DNA from 3 places in the Sphaerisporangium sp. NPDC005288 genome. Region 2 is predicted to be linked to each of the others. Evidence: riboswitches for the same ligand, from Rfam matches in the RefSeq annotation. Region 2 holds a riboswitch; each other region holds the start of a gene.
What was found. Region 2 has a riboswitch for cyclic di-AMP ahead of ABZU32_RS26685 (hypothetical protein). Riboswitches for the same ligand answer to the same signal wherever they lie in the genome.

Region 1 (4,666 bases), on a different contig from region 2:
CGGCCAGGTGCTCGTGCATGGCGCCTGCGGCGAAGCGCACCGAGCCGGGACGCACCGCGCCGGATTCGGCCAGCGACCGCCACAGGCGCTCGTAGTGGTAGCGCTCGTTGTGGGTCTGGCGCTCGTTCTCAAGGGCGCGCAGCTTGACCACGACGTCCAGGCCCGGACGCGCCTCGGCCAGCCGGGCGAGGGCCAGCAGGATGCTCTCGCGGTCCTCGCGCCGCTTGGGCACCTTGGCCTGGGTGGCGAACACCAGGCGGTCGCCCGTCCCGCCGCCGGCCGTCCGATGGTCCAGGTAGGGCAGGCGGGCCAGGGCCATCGACCCGGTGGCGCCCAGTTCCCTGCCGATGCGGCCGAACTCCTCCACCTCCCTGCCGCTGTGCACGACGAACAGGTCGCAGGCCCCGCGGTACAGCCAGGCCTTCTCTGTGGCGGGGATGGAGATGCCCGGCAGCCCCGACACCAGCACCGGCCGGGGCGAGAGCCCGGCGAACACGTCGCCGGCCAGCACGTCGACCACCGGTCCTGTGCAGGCCAGCAGGATGGCGTCGGGCCGGTCGCGTTCGGCGATGCGGCGCAGCGCCCGCGCCGACACCACGGCGGGCGGCTCGGCCGCGCCGGAGCGGGTGCCGCTGACGGCGGCGGTGATCTGGGCCGGGGACGGCACGATCGGCGTGCGCACGACGGCCAGCGTCGATGTCCAACCGGCCGGTAGCTGGTCGAGAAGACCCGCCGCCCATTTCAGATACGAGTCCGAATCGGCCACAGCGAGAACCCGGCTCAAGGAGAAGCCCTTTCGTGCGCGAACATCTGGAGATGCGATCGGAGGGAGACCGACGCGGAGGGAGTCCACCAGTCGTCGGGCACCTCCACGGTCTGGACGGGCACCCCTCGGGCGGCGAGCAGCACGCGCAGCGAGGTGACGGCCGTGGACGGCAGGCTGAGAACGCGCTGGCCGGGGCGCAGGTCGCGCAGGGTCATCTCGACCGGCGCCCCGGCGTCGTACACGGTGACCCCGGGGTGGTCACGGACCGCGGCCAGGTCGCCGGGGTCCTCCCTGCGGTGCGGGTAGTACGCCAGCGGCCCTTCGAGGGCGAACAGCCAGGACAGGTAGCGGTCGCGGTGGATCAGCCCGTTGCGCACCAGCGAGGTGCCGAGGACCACCGTGTTCTCGCGGGGCCGGGGGTGGGCGACCACCGGCTGGGAGCGCAGCCAGGCGAAGTCGTGGGTGACCAGCTCGGCCCCGAGCCCGCGCACGGCGTCGGCCAGGGCGGCGGGGACGGGCAGGGCGGTGAAGACGGTGAGCCGTCCGGCCCTCGCCGCGGCGCGCAGGCGGATCCCCGCGGCGACGCCCAGGGCCAGGCGGGACGGCTTGGCCGCGGCGCGGGCGCGCAGCAGAGGGGTGGCCAGGCCCGCGGTCAACAGCTCCAGCAGGCGGATGGTGGCCAGGCCGTCGTCGACGATGACCATGCGGGTGGGGAAGGCCGTCAGCGAGGTGAGCTGCATCCTGCCGGAGAAGGCGTCCCCGAGGACCCAGGCCTCGCGGCGGCCGGGACGGGGCATGCCCTGATCGGCGGCCTGGATGCTCAGCCCGGCCGGCAGCTCCAGCACGTCCAGCTCGGCGCGGGTGACGCGCAGGCCGGGCAGCCTGCCGCGGGTCACCACGCGGGTGCCCGGCCCGATCAACCCCGCGTGCCGCGCCTCGACCGCGCACAGCAACTGGAGCGGAGACTCCACCCAGGCGACGGCCGACCCCTGCTCCCGCACGCGGCTTCGACCGTTCCTCTCCACGCCGGGCATTGACACGTTCACGACGCATGCAACCTAGCCCCGCGACCCTACGTAATAGGGAACAGACGATGAACGGCGGCCGACGGCGGCCCGGCCGTTGTCGGATGAGAGCGGCTCCCAGGCGTCACATGGGCAACGCGGGCCCCACTTGACACAGAAGGCGTCGCAGGCTCCGAGTATCACTGGGCCCGGACGGCCCCGGAGTCGTGTCCGCGCCCGCGGGGCCCGGATCGGCGGCACCTTACCCGCGTCGCGGCAGGTCAACCGCGCCCGACGCGCATTCTCGCCGGGCCGCGTGCCTGGCTTTGCCATGAGAAGGCCAGAACGGACGAGAGCTTTGTCCCACTTGCATGTGGTTTGTCCGATGTATTACTCTCGGAGGAATCCCGGCACGGGAGACCGCTTCTCTGAGCGACCCGCCCGTGCCGCCGATATCGCCCGGCGCGGCCGGTCCTCTGCGGAGAGACCCCTCTCCCACCGTCACGCGCCTCCGTCGAGTCCGCGCCCACGCGGAGCCGGGGACCCACCTTCTTGGGGTGAATCAGGCGCGCCCGCCCACGGACGCGCCCGTAGGACGAACCTTCACGTCCGAACCCGTCAGCTAACCCGGTAGGCGGCAGGAAGAAGGAGTCTCAGCTTGTCCATGTTCGTCACGACCGTACATCGGCTTCTGGATGCCCCGAAGAACCAGTTGAAGGCCGTCGCGTTCGGCGGGCTCGTGCTCGCCCAGGTTGTCACCGGCACCGCCCTTGCGGCGAACGCCGACTCCTCTCCCCAGGCCGACGCCGCCTCTCCCAAGAGCGGCATCGTCGCCGTCGCGCGGCAGGAGGCGGCGAAGGTGGGGCTGCCGTCCCGGCAGGTCTCCGCCGAGCAGTTGCTGGCACTGGCCGAGAAGCAGGTCGGCATCAGCGAGAACGGCAGCGGCGGCGGCACCAAGTTCCACGCCTGGTACATGAGCTCCCCGCGCGCCAGGGAGACCGTGGCGCGCGACAGTGGCACGATCGCCGACTACGCCGACGCCGCCTGGTGCGACATGTTCGTCTCCTGGGTGGGCGCGCAGATGGGCCTGCAGGACACCGTCGGCGCCGACGCCTACACCGTCGCCCACGCCAAGTGGTTCGCCGCGCGGGACCGCTGGGGCACCACGCCCAAGCCCGGCGCGGTCGTGTTCTTCTCCTTCAACGGCGACAAGAGCATCGACGGCATCGAGCACGTCGGCTTCGTCATCAAGGACAACGGCGACGGCACCATCCGCACGGTCGAGGGCAACACCGACGGCGGCAAGGTCGAGATCCGCACCAGGCCGGCCTCGCAGATCGTCGGATACGGCTACCCCGGCTACGCCGCCTGACCTCGGCGGCCCGCCACCCTCGTTCCACCTTTCCGCGGCGTCCCGCCCGCCTCCCCGCGAAGGACGCCTCCCGGCGCCGCACGGCCGGCCCACTCCCCCGGCCGCGCGGCGCCGGCGCTCGTTTCCCATCACTCCGGCGAGCCGGCCGGAACGCCGCGCAGCCCGCGCGCCGCGCCCCCAGGACCTCGGCGGAGCCCGCGCGCCGTGGCCTAGGAGCCCGGTGAAGCCCGTGCGCCGTGGCGCATGGATGATTTGCGCCCGACTGTGCCGAAGCGGTGGGAGCGCTCCCAATGCTGCGAAAGGGCCTTATGGGGGCTACTCTACGGTTTTCTCAGCGCTAACCGCCCCAGGAGTAACAGTTAGGTTTCGGCATATTGACGCCAGCATTGCCCGTCGGGGACCCTTCGTGGGAGCGCTCCCAAATATCGCTCGCAGGCTCACCCCCGCGAGATCACGACTGAGGGATCCAGCACATCGTGGGCCCGACTGTCGGGGCCGGCCCTCGATGCACCTCCCAAAGATCGGGCAACCACCTGAGAGGGGTCCGGAATGATGAACAATATGCGCCGCGGGAAGACACTCGCGGTCGCATCGGTGATGACGGTCGCACTCGGCATCACCGCCGCGTGCAGCTCCGGCGGGGACGGCGGGAACACCAGCACCGGTGGCTCGTCCTCGGCCGCGGCCGAGAAGATCACCCTTACGCTGCAGACCTTCGGCGGCGGGACCAACTTCGGCTACAAGGCCGCGGTCGCCAAGTGGAACAGCGATCACCCCAACGTTCAGGTGAAGTACAACAACCTCACCGACAGCTTTGAGAACGTCTATTGGCCGCAGATGCTGCAGTGGCTGCAGTCGGGCACCGGCGCCGGCGACGTGGTCGGCATCGACGAGGGCGGCATGGGTCTGGCCAAGGCCCGTCCCCAGTTCTTCACCGACCTCGGCCAGTACGGCCTGCAGAGCCGCCAGGCCGACTTCCCCGCCTGGAAGTGGGAGAACGGCATCAACACCGAGGGCAAGCTGTTCGCCCTCGGCACCGACGTCGGCGGCATGAGCATCTGCTACCGCTCCGACCTGTTCAAGCAGGCCGGGCTTCCCACCGACCGCGACGAGGTCGGCAAGCTGTGGAGCGGCGGCTGGGAGGACTTCATCAAGGCCGGCCAGCAGTTCCAGTCCAAGGTCAAGGACGCCAAGTTCGTCGACAGCATCAACACCATCTACAACGTGGTGCTGGCGCAGGAGGCCGCCAAGAACGGCAACGTCACCTACTTCGACAAGAACCAGCAGCTCATCGTGGACAAGAACCCGGCCGTCAAGTCCGCGTTCGACCTCGCCACGAAGATCAGCCAGGACGGCCTGACCGCCAAGCTGCAGAACTTCACCGACGGCTGGAACACCGGCTTCGTCAAGTCGCAGTTCGCGACCCTGGGCTGCCCCGGCTGGATGCTCGGCGTGGTCTCGGGCAACGCCGGTGACAAGTTCAAGGGCAAGTGGGACGTCGCGACCGTGCCCGGCGGCGGCGGC
Region 2 (4,666 bases):
GTCACGCACGGCGACTTCGGCTTCCTGTGGGACCTGCTCAAGGTGATCCCGGCGGCCGAGGCGGCGAGCGGTCACTCCGAGGAGACGGCCAACGACCTCAGCAGGGTCTCGGCGCTTCTCAGCGACGCCATGGCCTCCGGCGAGGGAGAGCTCGGCGAAGCGCTGCGGCCGGTCTACCTCTCCTACCTGTCCAAGCACCCCGACGCCTGAAGACGCCCCGCCTGCTCCTAGGCTCCAGGCATGGCATCGGTGAATGTTGAGCGTACTGAGAACGGCTTCGTGGCCCGCAACGGGCGCGGAGCGGAGATCGTCATGGGCAGTGGCGACGACGAAGGCGTCTTCACCCCGGTCGAGCTGCTGCTCGCCGCGGTGGGCGGCTGCAACATCGTGACCGTCGAGCCGCTCACCGCCAAGCGCGGCCACCGCCTCGTGCGGCTGGCGATGACGGTCCAGGCCGAGAAGGTCGAGCCCACACTGCTCGGCCCGGTCACGATCACCTACGACGTCGAGCTCCCCGAGGGCGACCCCGAGGCGGACGAGGTCTTCCGCGCCGTCGCCCACCGGGTGCACGAGCGCCACTGCACCGTCAGCCGGTCGCTGCAGAAGGGCACCGAGGTCGTCGTCGAACTCCCCGAATAGCCGCTCGCCCCGCCGGGTCATCCCGTACCCGGTCATGCCCGGGACTTAGACCGAATCTATACCGTGCGATGACGAGCAGCTCAGGCCCCGGTATGTAGTGTTAAGGCAGGTCAAGGGGGATGCGACCAGCGCCCGACGGGCGCAGCGAAGCTTTCACCATAAGGACGCGGTGGGGGACCGTGTCCGAACAGCGGGACCGCCCGATGCGTTTGGGGGAAGGCATCGGCGCTGGACCGTGAAGTGGTCGGGGCCGGACAGGCGGGGGACTGTCCGGCCCCGACTCATGTCCACCCCCACTTCGCGGCCCTCCCTTCGCCCCCGCTCCGTACGGCCGCCCCACCTCAGCCCGCTCCGTCTCGGGCCGCCTGGTCTCGGGCCGCCTGGTCTCGGGCCGCTCTTCCCTTTCGGAGCCTCGGACCGTTCCTCGCCTCTGCCGCACCCTAGGGCCGGGGCGGCCACGCTCTCGCCCCGCCTCGGGCCGCTTCCCCTTCCGCCGCCTTGGGCCGTCTTCATCGGGCGCCGGCACGGCGGGAAGCGGGTCGGTGGCGTCGGCGCCCTGTTACGGCGACGGGCCCGGTCAACTCTCCGGCCGTCGCCGGTCATTGCGGGTGCCTCTGGGGGGCGGCAGCGGGGCGACGCAGCGGGTTCGTCCGGGCTCCGCGGGCGCCCCTTGGCCGTGGGCCATGAGGGGTTGTTTACCTGTGGCGGCTCTGCCGGGAGGGATGGAGCTTGGGGGAAGAAAGGTTTTGCCCAGGCGGTGGTGCCCCTCACAGGTCACAGCAGTAACACGGGTATCGCCTGTCAGCCTCGTCGGCCTTCTCTGACGCATAAAATGCCCGATATATGGGGCTTACGGCCTGATAGGTAGATCTTCTGATGCTTTGTACAAACATCGTTTGCTTTGTCCTGACTTGACCGGTAACGTCTTGTACCAGATCGGACGGTGACCTGGTCTTCAGCCGGAAGGCCGCCGCCCGAACGTCGAGTCCCAAGGGCCTGAACCCGGCCCGCGGGAGCCGGGGACCCACGTTCTTCGGGGTGAATCCGCGTCAGCGGTAGGGCGAACTCCACGCCCGAACCCGTCAGCTAACCCGGTAGACGTCGTTGGAGAGGAGACTCGAGTGGACACACCGCCCCACTCCGTCCTCCGGGCGACCCTAGGCCCGGATCTCGCCGTCAGAAGCGGCACAGCAGTCGGCTTGTAGGAGCCGGCCGGGCGATTCGCAGCCTTGCGACATGGTGGCCGTCCAGCGCCACCGCCCGAAAGACCCACGTAAGAAAAGCGCTCGCGCAGCGATGGACCATGCCCTTGTCCACCCGCTTGTGCCTCAGAGAACGCTTTCCTCTCCCGGCGCCGAACCCTCTTGACCGAAGTCGGAGCCCGGGTCCCTTGTCTTCTGATGAAAGATCCTGACCTCCCATGTCTTTTTTCACGAACACCCCCAAATGTCGTGTGGTTTCGAGCATCATCGGTGCCGCGATGATGTGCACGGCGACGGTCGGCACGGCCACCGCGGCCCACGCCAACTCGCCCGAGCGCAAGGACGGCGTCGCGGCGGCGACCACCCAGCGAGTCATGTTGAAGGGCTCCACCACCGCCTCCTACTTCTGGGACGACGCCTCCGGGCGCGCCGGTGACACGGGAATGCCGGCCATCGGCAAGCCGATGCAGAAGGGGCTGTTCGCCAGCCCGTGCTGGCCGCTCGGCACCGAGGGTTACGTGATGTACAACGGCAAGAAGGCGCCGTTCTTCATCGGCGACCGCGGCCCGGGCATCCCCTCCGAGAGCGGCGTCATGCTCGACATCGACGGCAAGACCTTCGCCGAGCTGACCGGCGGCGACTTCAGCGACTCCAGCCTGATGGTGACCGGCTTCGGCGCCGGCCACATCAAGGTCGACTACGTCATCACCAAGTGGGGCAGCGGCCCGGGCAAGAAGAACGAGCCCGTCCCGTTCTCCGCCGGCGCCTGGGGCGTCTACGACAAGGACCCGGCCGAGCCGACCCTGGCGCTCACCTCCGCGCCCTGACCCGCGCGCACGCACCTGCGGGTTCTTCCACGAGCTTCCCCCGGGAAATAGGCGTGCCGGTGCTTCCCCCTGGCACCGGCACGCCGCCCCGGCGCCGATGTGCGTAGCTTCGCCGGGACTGCTAAAGTCACCGTAGTCAACGCGCCGCTAGCTCAGTTGGTTAGAGCAGCTGACTCTTAATCAGCGGGTCCGGGGTTCGAGTCCCTGGCGGCGCACCACGGTTAACGCCGATGACCTGGGCATCTTCCCCGATGGGGAGGGTGCCCACAGTCGTTTTCCAACCTGTTTCCCCCTCGGTGCGGGCCCCGATCCGTTCGAGGTCGCCAGTTGAACGGCCATTTGACGATCATGATTCCGCCTTCGGATAGTGGTGGACATGGTCAACGACAACCCGTTCGACCGGCGCCGCTTTCTGGCCGGGTCAGGAGCCGCCGGGCTGCTCGCCCTGGTCGCCGCCTGCTCGGGCGGCGCGGGCACGAGCACCGGCGTGAACGCCGGGCCGTCCGGCTCCCTCCCGAGCACGCCCAAGCGCGGCGGAGTGCTGCGCGCGGGGTCCTCTCCGCCGCCGACGGCGGTCGACCCCGTCACCATGTACGACGGAACGGCGATCGCGATCGCCCAGCTCGTCGCCGACTACCTGATCTGGCTGGACAGGGACTACAAGCTGGTCCCGCGCCTGGCGGAGGCGTGGTCCGCCAAGGACGGCGGCAAGATCTGGTCCTTCACCCTGCGCGAAGGCGTGGTCTTCTCCGACGGCACCCCGCTGGACGCCGAGGTCGTCAAGGCGTCCTTCGACCGGTTGCTCGACCCGAAGAGCAAGTCGGCCGCGCTCTCGGCCTTCGACACCGTCCTCGCGCAGGGCGGCGTGCGCGTCAAGGACTCCCGGACGGTCGTCTTCACGCTGGAGCGGCCGTTCTCCGACTTCCCCTATCTGGTGTCGGCCGGCAACTACAACGCCCTGATCCTCAAGAAGGACTACGCGGGCGACTTCACCGCCAAGCCCATCGGCACCGGCCCGTTCGTGCTCGCCTCCTACGACCCGGCCAAGGGCGCCACCTTCACCCGCAATCCGAGGTACTGGGATCGGGGCAAGCCGTACCTGGACGGCGTGGAGGTCAAGTTCTACGCCGATGACCAGGCGGATCTGCTCGCGCTGCAGGGCGGCGACGTCGACGCCCAGCTTCTCAGCATTCCCGCCCTGGTCAACCCGCTGAAGGGTGTCGGGGACATCACCGTCGACCGGGTGGAGGGCACCGGGTTCACCGCCCTGACGCTGCGCGTGGACCAGGCGCCGTTCGACAGGAAGGAGGTCCGCCAGGCCGTCGCGTACGCCCTGGACCGGCCGGGCGTGAACGCCACCACCTACGACGGCATCGGGGCGCTCGCCAACGACCACCTGTTCGCCGCGCTGTTCCCGGCGGCGCCGGCCGACATCCCGCAGCGCGCCAAGGACCCCGCCAAGGTCGCGTCGCTGCTCGCCGCCGCCGGAGTGGCCAAGCTGTCCTTCCCGCTGACCTTCGACCCGCCGAGCAAGGACTACGCCCTGATCATCCAGAACCAGCTCAAGCAGGTGGGCATCGAGGTCACGCTGGACCAGCGCACCTCCGCCGACTTCTACGGCGGCGACCAGGAGAAGGACACGCCCTGGCTGTTCAGCCCGGCCAACCTGGTGCGCTGGGCCGGGCGGGCGGTGCCGAGCCAGTTCATCATCCCGATGGTGAAGAGCGGCGGGGTGTGGAACGGGTCCAAGTACGCCAACCCGGTGCTGGACGCCGCCGCCACCGCCTACGACGGGGCTACCACCGACACCGCGCGCAAGGCCCAGGCCGAGATCATCGCCAGGACGCTGTACGAGGACGTCCCTGTGATCATCAGCGTCTGGGGCGGCAGCGTCCGGGCCTTCAACGGCGGATTCGCCGGGATCCAGGCGCATCCCTCCAGCTACGTCGACTTCACGTCGGTGTCCCGGATCTAGGGCGGCCCGCGATGAGGCGATTC
Region 3 (4,666 bases), on a different contig from region 2:
GGGACGTTTTCCGTGCCGGCGCCGCCTGCCTCGGGGGGAGGAGGCCGCGCCGTCGGCGGGTTCCCGGGTCAGCGGGTCCACTGCGGGTCGCGGCCGAGGTGGCGCAGCAGCTCGGCGGTGGCGTCGTCGGCCGGGTGCGGGTCGAGGGCGGGGGCGTAGGCGAAGCCGCGCAGCGGCTCGGCGAGGACGCGGGCCACCGGCAGCAGGCGCTCGGACAGCTCGGCGTCCAGAGGCGACGGACGGCCGGTGGCGACCGCGATGTCCCAGGCGTGCACGGCGGCGTCCAGCGCGGCGGCGCCGACGGCGACCTCGGCGGGCAGCGCGCCCTGCGGCAGCGGCGTCGGTACGGCCTCCGCGCCGGGCGCCACGGTGGCGAAGCCCCGTGCCGCGACCTCCAGGGCGCTTTCGAGCAGGTCCTTCGGGTCGCCGGGGGCCTGCGCCGCCGGGTCGAACGGGTTCTCCTCCGGACCGCCGGCACCGGTGATCGCGGCGGCGTAGGCGCGCTGGTCGCCGGCGGCGTGCCGCAGCACCTGCGCCACGTTCCACTGCTCGCACGGGGTCTTGGCGGCCCAGTCGGCCTCGGTGACCCCGGCGGTGGTCGTGCGCAGCGCGTTGTGGGCCTGCTCCAGCAGCGACCAGGACGTGGTGGTCATGCGAAACCTCCGAGTTAGAGCGGAACGGATCGTTCTGTTCAAACTATATCGGAACGGAGCCTTCCGTTCAAGCTAGAATGGGCGCATGGAGCCCACGACAGCAGGCATGAGGGGACGCAAGGCCGAGGCCGCACGCAACGACCGCACGATCCTCGACGCCGCGCGAGCGGTGTTCGTCGCCGACCCCAAAGCGCCGATCTCGGCGGTGGCGCACGAGGCGGGCGTCGGCGTCGGCGCCCTGTACCGGCGCTACGCCGGCAAGGAGGAGCTGCTGCGCACCCTCTGCGAGGACGGCCTGCGCCGGTTCACGGCGATCGCCGAGTCCGCGCTGGCGCGGGACGGCGACGCGTGGGAGGCCTTCACCACGTTCCTGCGCGAGGTCGTCGACTCCGACGTGCACTCGCTGACCGTGCACCTGGCCGGCACGTTCACCCCCACGCGGGAGATGCACGAGCTGGCCGCGCACGCCGGCTCGCTCGCCGGGCGCGTCGTGGACCGGGCCCAGGCCGCCGGCGCGCTACGGCCGGACGTGGTCGCCGAGGACATTCCGATGATCTTCGACCAGATCACGGCGGTCCGTGCCGGCGACGCCGATCGCACCGCCGTGCTGCGCCACCGCTATCTGACCCTGCTGCTGGACGGGCTGCGCGCCGGCGCGCCGGCCACCCCGCTGCCCGCCTCCGCGCCGACCGGCGAGGAGCTCGGACGGCGCTGGCGGCACGCCGAGTCATCCCGCTCCTCGCAGCCCCCGCCCCGCCGCTGACCGGATCCCCGGGTGCGCCCTTGGCCCGCCGGGACCGGGACGCCTGACCGGGTCGTTCTGGCCGGATGCGCTTCCTGGGGGTGATCACGTCGGGGGAAGCCGTGCGTGTCCGCCCGTGTGACGCCGGTGGTGCGTACTTTGTCGCATTTGTGCTCTTTTGATGTGGTATGTACCTTGTTGGACAGCGGTATGCGTGCCGATGGTCCCACGCCGTCGTGCCCGTTGCCGTCCGTTGCCCACATCGCGCGTACCCGGCGGGACGGCGTCCCGCCGCGGGGACACGCCCGCCTCATCCACACCTCGCGGAACCGGGGACCCCCTTCGCGGAGTGAATCGGAACACCGGCCCTCGAAGGGACGGACCCACAGGGCACTTCCGCCCGAACCCATCAGCCGACCCGGTAGGCGCGTGGAAGCAAGGAGCGAGCCCTTCATGCCCATCGACCGGCTTTCCTCGATCTTCTCCCACCTCAAGAACCGGCTGGACCTGTCCGGCGCGCGCCTCTACTCCGCCATGGCGGGGGTGATCGTGGCCGTGCTCGCCATCGTGGCGGCCGTCGTGGTGACCGGTCCGGCGGACGCCGCCCCCAGCAGCGCCTCCTCGGAGCGCCCCTACGGCCAGGACGTGTCCGCCTACGAGTCCGACCACGACTGGAACGCCAGCCAGGCGCAGTTCGGCATCATCAAGGCCACCGAGGGCCTGACCTTCCGCGACTCCGCGTTCGCCCGCCACTGGGCCGAACTCGGCAAGAAGGGCATCGTGCGCGGCGCCTACCACTACGGTCACCCCGGCAACGACCCCATCGCCGAGGCCGACCACTTCCTGTCGGTGGTGGACGCCCAGCCCGCCGAGACCGGCGACCTGCTCGTGCTGGACCTGGAGACCAGCGACGGCCGGTCGGTCGCGCAGGTCAACGCCTGGGCCAAGACCTGGCTGGCCCACGTGAAGGACGAGACCGGCGTCACCCCGCTGTTCTACAGCGGCTGGAACTTCGCCGACACCTACGGCCACGGCCTGGCCGAGTACCCCTTGTGGGTGGCCTACTACGGCAGGGCCAAGGGCGACGTCACCCCGCCCGCCGACTGGAAGAGCTGGGCGATCCACCAGTACACCGACGTCCCCATCGACCAGAACGTCTCCGCGCTGACCACCGGCCAGTTGCGCGCGCTCGGCCGCCCCTGAGCGACGGCGCCTCGGCAGGACCGGCAGGACCGGGAGGACCGGGAGGATCTCCCGGGCGGGCGCGGGTAGTAGCGTCTGCTCATGCGACTCGGCGTTCTCGACATCGGCTCGAACACGGTGCACCTGCTGGTGGTGGACGCCCACAGGGGCGCGCAGCCGCTGCCCGCCTACTCGCACAAGGTCGAGTTGCGGCTGGCCGAGCACCTGCACGACGGTGACGTCCTGTCCCCCGAGGGCGAGCGCGAGCTGCGCCGCTTCGTCGAGGACTCGCTGCGCATCGCCGAGGACAAGGGGGTGGAGGACATCATGGCCTTCGCCACCTCGGCCGTGCGGGAGGCCGCCAACGGCGAGGAGGTCCTGGACCGCCTGCGGGCCGCCACCGAGATCGACGTGCAGGTGCTGTCCGGGCAGGACGAGGCGCGGCTGACGTTCCTGGCGGTGCGGCGCTGGTTCGGCTGGTCCTCCGGGCGGCTGCTGGTCCTGGACATCGGCGGCGGCTCCCTGGAGATCGCCTCCGGCATGGAGGAGGAGCCCGACGTGGCGATCTCGCTCCCGCTGGGCGCCGGGCGGATGACCCGCCAGTGGTTCACCGGCGCCCCGCCCCCCGCCGAGGAGGTGCGCGGCATGCGCCGGCAGGTGCGCGCGCAGATCGGCAGGGTGGTGGGCGATGTGGTGAAGTACGGGCACGCCGACCACGCGGTCGCCACGTCCAAGACCTTCAAGCAGCTCGCGCGCATCGCCGGCGCCGCCCCCTCCAGCGAGGGGTCCTATGTGAAGCGGGTGCTGCGCCAGGATGACCTCTCCCACTGGACCGGGCGCCTGGCCACGATGGACAACGCCCAGCGGTCCGGCCTGCCGGGCGTCTCCGCCGGTCGAGCCCCGCAACTGCTCGCCGGGGCGATCGTGGCCGACGCGACGATGGACCTGTTCGAGGTCCCCGAGGTGGAGATCTGCCCGTGGGCCCTGCGCGAAGGGGTGATCCTGCGCCGCCTGGACACCATGCCCGGCGCCTGAGGTCCGCGATCACGGCCGCCGGGGTCACCGTGCCCGGCGGTGTGCGCGATCGCTCCGCGCACACGGGAGAATCGATACGTCCACCTGCGTGATGAAACGTGTGACCATGTCCGTCCCGGGCACGGTGTCCACCGCGGCGGCACAAAAGGAGGAACGGCGATGATGGCGCTCATCGGAGCGGTCTACACGCTGCTGGTCGTCCTGGCGCTGATGGGACTCGCTCTGGTGCTGATCGCCGTGATGGGGCTGATCTCGCTGGCGCTGCTGGCCTCGACCACCAGCCCCGAGCCCGAGCTCGGCGCCGACGGCCGCCCGGTCCCCCGCACCCCGGCCGCCGCCCCCGAGCCGTCCGAGACCCCCGAGCCGTCCAAGGCTCCCCGGCCCTCCGAGATCCCTGCGCCCTCCGAGGCTCCCACGCCGTCCGACGCCGCTCCCAGGCCGTCGAAGGTCTCTGAGCCGTCCAAGGCTCCCCGGCCCTCCGGGACTCCTGAGCCGTCCGAGGCTCCGAGGCCGTCCGAGGCTCCTGAGCCGCCCGCCCGCGGTCCGGTGCCCGGCGTCCCCGGGCGCGGCGCCGGGGGAGGGGGGACGACGCCGGACGCCGGAGCAGGCAAGACGGTGAGGGAGGGCGGGCAGCGGCTGTCGTGGCCGTTCGGGATGCCCCGGCCGGGATGGGTGCCGCACGGAGTGGCCTACGCGCGCGACGCATGGCTTTATCCGCTCCGTCGCTACGGCGAAACCGCTCAAAAGCTGATAGGACGGTAGTCGCGCTAGATCATCTGGAGGATCGCCATGCGGACAAGACCCCCATTCCGCGCCGACCATGTCGGCAGCCTGCTCCGTCCCGCCGCCCTGCTGGAGGCGCGCGAGGCCTTCGCCACCGGCGCCATCCCCGCCGAGCGGCTCAGAGAGGTCGAGGACGAGGCGATCCGCGAGGTGGTGCGGGCCCAGGAGGAGGTGGGCCTGCGCTCGGCGACCGACGGCGAGTTCCGCCGGGCGTCCTGGCACATGGACTTCATCTACCGGCTCGGCGGCATCGGCCAGGCCGCCGACGAGC

Region 1: it holds a riboswitch for cyclic di-AMP, as region 2 does, so the genes downstream of both, ABZU32_RS21045 (CHAP domain-containing protein) here and ABZU32_RS26685 (hypothetical protein) in region 2, are expected to answer to the same signal.
Region 3: it holds a riboswitch for cyclic di-AMP, as region 2 does, so the genes downstream of both, ABZU32_RS12115 (GH25 family lysozyme) here and ABZU32_RS26685 (hypothetical protein) in region 2, are expected to answer to the same signal.

What each region holds. Positions count from the first base shown of each region.
Region 1 covers NZ_JBEXGT010000021.1:98,555-103,220, forward strand. Annotated here, with positions in the region: gene ABZU32_RS21035 (DUF6716 putative glycosyltransferase) at 1-766, opposite strand, end outside; gene ABZU32_RS21040 (hypothetical protein) at 781-1,767, opposite strand; cyclic di-AMP (ydaO/yuaA leader) riboswitch at 2,273-2,422, shown strand; gene ABZU32_RS21045 (CHAP domain-containing protein) at 2,435-3,142, shown strand; gene ABZU32_RS21050 (ABC transporter substrate-binding protein) at 3,704-4,666, shown strand, end outside.
Region 2 covers NZ_JBEXGT010000031.1:47,257-51,922, forward strand. Annotated here, with positions in the region: gene ABZU32_RS26675 (hypothetical protein) at 1-210, shown strand, start outside; gene ABZU32_RS26680 (OsmC family protein) at 241-639, shown strand; cyclic di-AMP (ydaO/yuaA leader) riboswitch at 1,609-1,756, shown strand; gene ABZU32_RS26685 (hypothetical protein) at 2,093-2,668, shown strand; tRNA gene ABZU32_RS26690 (tRNA-Lys) at 2,810-2,886, shown strand; gene ABZU32_RS26695 (ABC transporter substrate-binding protein) at 3,045-4,643, shown strand; gene ABZU32_RS26700 (ABC transporter permease) at 4,655-4,666, shown strand, end outside.
Region 3 covers NZ_JBEXGT010000010.1:59,198-63,863, reverse strand. Annotated here, with positions in the region: gene ABZU32_RS12125 (TIGR03086 family metal-binding protein) at 69-653, opposite strand; gene ABZU32_RS12120 (TetR/AcrR family transcriptional regulator) at 739-1,416, shown strand; cyclic di-AMP (ydaO/yuaA leader) riboswitch at 1,692-1,837, shown strand; gene ABZU32_RS12115 (GH25 family lysozyme) at 1,849-2,598, shown strand; gene ABZU32_RS12110 (Ppx/GppA phosphatase family protein) at 2,680-3,612, shown strand; gene ABZU32_RS12105 (hypothetical protein) at 3,772-4,374, shown strand; gene ABZU32_RS12100 (5-methyltetrahydropteroyltriglutamate--homocysteine S-methyltransferase) at 4,402-4,666, shown strand, end outside.